DNA from 2 places in the Kluyvera georgiana genome. Region 1 is predicted to be linked to the other one. Evidence: predicted binding sites of a transcription regulator. Region 1 holds the regulator's gene; the other holds the start of a gene.
What was found. The regulator ArgR, encoded in region 1, controls arginine synthesis, uptake and breakdown. The targets are predictions, from matches to a motif close to ANTGAATAAAAATACANT.
Positions count from the first base shown of each region.

Region 1 (3,421 bases):
ATTCACCGGGCGAATGATACGCCCTACGGCCTGGCCGCCTATTTCTACACGCAAAACCTGTCTCGCGTGTTCCGCGTTTCACAGGCGTTAGAGAGTGGGATGATCGGTATTAACGAATGTGCCGTATCGACTGAGCTGGGGCCGTTCGGCGGCGTTAAGGAGTCCGGGCTGGGGCGTGAAGGCTCGGTGCTGGGGCTGGAAGAGTACCTTGAGGTGAAAACGTTGCACATTGGGGGACTTTAGTTTTGCAGGATGGGAGAGGGCGTGAGATGAAAATCTATACTTTTGATTTTGATGAGATAGAGGATCAGGGCGATTTTTATCGGGAGTTCGCTCAACTCTTTGCCCTCGATCGTGAGTCGATTCGCGATTTAGATGCGCTTTGGGATGCGGTCACCGGCCCGCAAATGCCGTTACCGCTGGAGATCGAGTTCATCCATCTCAACGACAAGCAGCGCCGTCGCTATGGGGCGTTGATTCTGCTGTTTGATGAAGCAGAAGAAGAGCTGGAAGGGATGCTGCGTTTTAACGTTCAGCGGGCATAAAAAAGCCCTCGCATAAGGGCGAGGGCAAGTCGTCGGACAAGACGACGAGGGTTTATTTGTACAGCTCAGCCGTAGCGTGCCAATGGTCGCCGGTACGGGCTTCAATAATGCGGTAGCTGCTGGCGCCTTGTTTTTCGGCTTTAGCGGCTAATGCGCTGCGCATATCCATCGGGTCGCTACCGATCTGAGAAACAGAAACGGTGCCGACGGATTGCAGATTCTGTGCCTGCTCCGCGTTAACCTGTTGCACTGCGGCGCTTGCGCCGAAGGACAGAACGGATGCCAGACCAAGGGATGCGATGATCATTGCGCTTTTCATAATGTTTTACTCCTCACCATATTCTTCATTCTTCAGCGGTGAGAGGATGTTCTTTCTGATTCCTGGGACCGCTGGGTATTTAACTTTTCTACACTGCCGACGTGCTGCCTGATGCGAACTTATTTGTACAGTTCAGCCGTTGCGTGCCAATGAGCGCCGGTACGCGCTTCAATGATGCGATAGGATGATGCACCTTGTTCTTCCGCTTTTTTGTTCAGCATTTCGTGCATATCCATCGGAGATGAACCGACGGAACCGATGGAAACGGTGCCGATTGACTGACGGCTTTGTGCTTGATCGCTGCTGATAGAGTCAGCGGCAAACGCACCGAAAGAGATAACGGAAAGGATGCTCAGAGCGGCAACAGTTGTTTTGATTTTCATGATACTCACCTCGTCGAATTTTTTTGGAAGGTCTTTGTTTTGTGACCCTCATCACGAAATTAAGTATACACTAATCACCTAAAATATTAATACCCAGCTAATTGTTTCGCGTGTAATTAGGTGTCAAAAATCGTCATTTTTAGAACATATATGTATAAAAAAATACATATTTCGGTAAAGTTAAGTGTTAATTGTGATGATAATCAATTAGATATGATAATTTGATATTTTGTGCGGTTATGAATAGATATATTCACTGGATCTATGATTCTGACCAGAAAATCGCACTTAATGTTAACGAGACGGGAGTGAAACGTAGGGAAATTTGCCTTTAAAGCAGCTCCTCTGGTGGGCCAGAGGAGAAAGGAAGAGGGATTACAGCTCCTGTTCGAACAGAACCTGGATGGCCTCGTAGAGATCTTTAACGGTGAACCCGCGTGCCGGCGTGGTGAAAATCGTGTCGTCACCGGCAATACTGCCGAGGATGCCTTCCGCTTTACCCAGTGAGTCCAGCAGGCGGGCAATCAGCTGTGCAGCGCCGGGGCTGGTATGGATAACCACAACGGCATCGTTGTAATCAATATCCAGTACCAGATTTTTCAGCGGGCTGGTGGTGGTCGGCACGCCCAGCTCGGCTGGCAGGCAGTAAACCATTTCCATTTTGGCGTTGCGGGTACGCACGGCGCCAAACTTGGTCAGCATACGAGAAACTTTGGACTGGTTAATATTATCGAAACCTTCTTCCTGCAAGGCCTGAACAATTTCGCCCTGAGAGCTAAATTTTTCTTCCTTCAGTAATGCTTTAAAGGCTTTAACTAATTCTTCTTGTTTAGTTGAACTTCGCATAAGTCACCCGAGTATGGTGGTGAAATTGACATTATTATGCATATAGGTGAATTTTTATGCAAAATAATTTACTACAGAGGCTAAGCCAAATAGAGAAAGGGCGGATTTTAGCAAAAATTAGACCTAAGAAACATGCCTATATCACGGGATCCAAATAAGTTAAAAGTAAATGAAATGTTATTAAATTGCTGTTGTTTTACGCAACATGCTGAGTATATTGTAATCGATAGTTGATGAAAATTTGGTTTCGTAGAAAGGCCTTTTTCTGGGAGTAGTGCGGATGCTGTTGAATGGCCCGCATTCTGTAAGCAATTATATTGTAATTATTTACCTTGTGAATTAAGGTCGCCGCAATGGAGTAACAACTGGTATCTCCTGCGTTGGTTTATGCGGTCCACGACAGGTTGTTACCTGAAAGTCATTAACCATAATAAGGAGTTTAGGATGAAAGTCGCAGTCCTTGGTGCCGCCGGCGGTATTGGCCAGGCGCTTGCCCTACTACTAAAGACCCAACTGCCTTCAGGTTCAGAACTCTCTCTCTATGATATTGCCCCCGTCACGCCTGGTGTGGCTGTCGATCTCAGCCATATTCCGACTGATGTCAAAATCAAAGGTTTCTCCGGCGAAGACGCCACGCCCGCACTCGAAGGCGCTGATGTTGTCCTGATTTCTGCCGGTGTGGCCCGTAAGCCCGGTATGGATCGCTCCGATCTGTTTAACGTTAACGCCGGGATTGTCAAAAACCTGGTGCAGCAAATTGCCAAAACTGCCCCGAAAGCCTGTATTGGTATTATCACCAACCCGGTGAATACCACGGTGGCCATTGCCGCCGAAGTGCTGAAAAAGGCGGGCGTATACGACAAGAACAAACTGTTCGGCGTTACTACGCTGGATATCATCCGCTCCAACACCTTTGTGGCGGAGCTGAAAGGTAAAAGCGCTGGTGATGTGGAAGTGCCGGTTATCGGCGGCCACTCCGGGGTGACGATTCTGCCTTTATTATCGCAAATTTCCGGCGTGAGCTTCTCCGATCAGGAAGTGAACGACCTGACCAAACGCATCCAGAACGCGGGCACCGAAGTGGTGGAAGCGAAAGCGGGTGGCGGCTCGGCTACGCTCTCCATGGGCCAGGCGGCGGCGCGTTTCGGCCTGTCTCTGGTTCGCGCCCTGCAGGGCGAGAAAGGCGTGGTTGAGTGCGCCTATGTGGAAGGTGACGGACAATACGCCCGTTTCTTCTCGCAGCCGCTGCTGTTAGGTAAAAACGGGATTGAAGAACGTCAGTCGATTGGCAAACTGAGCGCTTACGAACAGCAGGCGCTGGAAGGCAT
Region 1 covers NZ_CP158865.1:520,114-523,534, forward strand. Annotated here, with positions in the region: gene ABTW00_RS02520 (NAD-dependent succinate-semialdehyde dehydrogenase) at 1-243, shown strand, start outside; gene ABTW00_RS02525 (barstar family protein) at 270-545, shown strand; gene yhcN-B (DUF1471 family stress response protein YhcN-B) at 598-864, opposite strand; gene yhcN (peroxide/acid stress response protein YhcN) at 984-1,247, opposite strand; gene argR (transcriptional regulator ArgR) at 1,623-2,093, opposite strand; gene mdh (malate dehydrogenase) at 2,538-3,421, shown strand, end outside.

Region 2 (3,421 bases), 420 kb from region 1:
CGCGCGACAGCGCTCGGCGATTGCCGCCAGCAGCGCGTCATCCGGCAGCAGGCCGGTAGGGTTATTGGGCGTGCAAAGAAACAGGCAGTCCAGCCCGGCGGTCAGCGCCGGGAGAATACGGTCAGTCAGCTGCCAGTTGTCCTCTTCACGCAGGAAAAAGGTATCGATGGCGCAATCAACGGTTTCCAGCGCCCGACGATATTCGGCGAACCCGGGCGCAACCACCATCGCCCGGCGCGGACACAGCCCCTGAACGAGGGTAAAGATGGATTCGGTTTCGCCGTTGCCCGCCAGGATCCACGTTGCCGGAACACCATGGTGTTCCGCCAGCGCCCGATGCAGCTGCTGATACTCGACGTCAGGGTAACGTTCGGCGCAGCTGAGCTGGGCGACAATCGCCCGTTTTAAACTTTCAGGCATTCCCAGCGGGTTAATATTGGCGCTGAAATCCAGCAGTTGGTCGGCGGAAATCCCCATCAGCGCCGCCGCTTCACGGATATTGCCGCCGTGAGCGCTTTTCAGACGCGACACGCCCGGTTACCCGCGCCGCGCCAGCGTTGCGCCGTCGGCAAAGTAGGCCTTAATGCCAGCGAGGATCGACTCGGCCACTTCCTGCTGGAACTTCGCGGTTTTCAGCTTACGCTCTTCTTCAACGTTACTGATAAACGCCGTTTCGACGAGGATAGACGGAATATCCGGCGCTTTCAGCACCGCAAACCCGGCCTGCTCGACCTGATTTTTATGCAGGTTGTTAATCTGCCCCATCTTCTTGAGCACCGCTTTCCCAAATTTCAGGCTGTCGGCGATGGTCAGCGATTGCACCATATCGAACATGGTGTGGTCGACGTAGCGGTCGCCGCTTTTGCTGACGCCACCGATCAAGTCCGAGGCGTTCTGAGTCTGCGCGAGGTATTTCGCCGCCGTACTGGTGGCCCCCTTGGTAGAGAGCGCAAACACCGATGAGCCGCTCGGCTGACGGCTGGTAAAGGCATCCGCGTGAATAGAAACAAACAGGTCGGCGCGCTGTTTCTGGGCTTTGGCCACCCGCACCTTCAGCGGAATAAAGATATCTTCGTTGCGCGTCATGTAGGCCTTCATGTTGCCTTCTTTCTCAATCAGCGCGCGCAGGCGGCGGGCAATTTGCAGCACCACGTCTTTTTCCCGCGTCTTGTACAGCCCCACCGCGCCGGAGTCTTCGCCGCCGTGTCCGGGGTCAAGCATAATGACAATTGGCCGATCGCGACCGGCTTTCCCCGGCTGCGGCCCGCTCTGCGCCGGCGGCACCTGCTTTTCGAGACCGTCTTTGTTGTACTCTTCCAGCAGCGCCAGCAGCGGGTCCTGCACATCGTTCGCGTTAGCGGGGTAGAGATCCATCACCAGACGTTCTTTAAAGTTGGCAACCGGCGCGAGGGCAAACAGCTGCGGTTTGACGTCCTGCTTCAGCTCAAACACCATGCGCACGGTCTGCGGGTCGAACTGGCCGACACGCGCGGATTTAATAAACGGATCGTCGCCGCGAATCTGCGCCGCCATCCCTTTCAGCACCGAGTTGAGGTTCACCCCTTCAAGATCAACCACCAGGCGGTCGGGATTGCTCAACGCAAACTGCCGATACTTGAGCACGCGGTTGGACTCCACCGTAACGCGCGTGTAGCTGGACGCAGGCCAGATGCGGACGGCCACCACCTGACTGACGGCAGCGAAACCAACCTGACTGACACTTAGCAACCACATGGCGCCCGCCCCTTTTAACAGGCGGCGGCGACTCAAAGACTGACTTCCTGACATGCTCTATCCCAGGCAAAAAAAGACGATTTCAAATTAAGCAAAATATGATTGACCGAAAACTTTAACCAAAGGCGAATAAACTGTCATCTATAAAAGGGTAAACATTCGTTGGTTAAGCGAAATTTGGCGGAGATTTTTCCCATGTTTAGGCAAATTCCGGCTTGCGTTTAGCGCAAAAACAGAATAAAAATACACTTATTACGAATAATCATGCATTGAGGGTTGTGCCGTGGTGAAGGAACGTAGAACCGAACTGGTCGAGGGGTTTCGTCATTCAGTCCCCTATATTAACGCTCATCGGGGCAAGACGTTTGTCATCATGCTTGGCGGCGAAGCCATTGAGCATGAGAACTTTTCAAGCATTGTCAATGATATAGGGCTGCTGCATAGTCTGGGCATCCGCCTGGTGCTGGTCTACGGCGCGCGTCCGCAAATCGACGCCAATCTGGCCGAACATCAACATCAGCCAACCTATCATAAACACATTCGTGTCACCGATAGCAAAACCCTTGAACTGGTTAAACAGGCGGCGGGCCAGCTGCAGTTGGATATCACCGCGCGTCTGTCGATGAGCCTGAACAATACGCCGCTTCAGGGCGCACACATCAATGTGGTCAGCGGTAACTTTATCATCGCCCAGCCGCTGGGCGTGGATGACGGTATCGACTACTGCCACAGCGGGCGCATTCGTCGTATTGATGAAGAGGCGATCCACCGCCAGCTCGACAGCGGCGCTATTGTGCTGATGGGGCCGGTTGCCGTCTCCGTTACCGGCGAAAGTTTTAACCTGACTTCAGAAGAAATTGCCACTCAGTTGGCGATTAAGCTGAAGGCCGAGAAGATGATTGGCTTCTGCTCATCGCAGGGCGTTTACAATGAGGCCGGTGAAATCGTTCCTGAACTGTTCCCTAACGAAGCGCAGGCGCGCATCGAAGAGCTGGAGCAGGAAGGCGACTACCTTTCCGGTACCGCTCGCTTCCTGCGCGGCGCGGTGAAAGCCTGCCGCAGCGGCGTGCGTCGCAGCCACCTGATCAGCTATCAGGAAGACGGCGCGCTGTTGCAGGAATTGTTCTCACGCGACGGTATTGGTACGCAAATCGTGATGGAGAGCGCCGAGCAGATCCGCCGCGCCACCATTAACGATATTGGCGGTATTCTCGACCTGATTGCGCCGCTGGAGCAGCAGGGGATTCTGGTGCGTCGCTCACGCGAGCAGCTGGAGATGGAGATCGACAAGTTCACGATTATTCAACGTGATAACACCACCATCGCCTGTGCCGCGCTTTATCCGTTCCCGGAAGAGAAAATTGGCGAAATGGCCTGCGTGGCGGTGCATCCGGACTATCGCAGCTCTTCGCGCGGCGAAGTGCTCCTTGAGCGCATTACCGCGCAGGCGAAGCAAATGGGGCTGAATCATCTGTTTGTGCTGACCACCCGCAGTATTCACTGGTTCCAGGAGCGTGGGTTTAAGCCGGTTGATGTTGAGCTGCTGCCGGAGAGTAAAAAGCAGCTGTATAACTATCAGCGTCGTTCGAAGGTGCTGATGGCGGATTTAGTCTAGCAGCGCCGATCGGTCTCCGCGCCCTCTTCCCTTTTGAAGCTGTCTCTTATAATCCTTGACGACAGTTATCAG
Region 2 covers NZ_CP158865.1:939,926-943,346, reverse strand. Annotated here, with positions in the region: gene cobD (threonine-phosphate decarboxylase CobD) at 1-531, opposite strand, end outside; gene amiC (N-acetylmuramoyl-L-alanine amidase AmiC) at 538-1,788, opposite strand; gene argA (amino-acid N-acetyltransferase) at 2,018-3,349, shown strand.
Region 2: argA (amino-acid N-acetyltransferase) is a predicted target of ArgR. The motif match lies at 1,967-1,984, and genes of this name have one in related genera.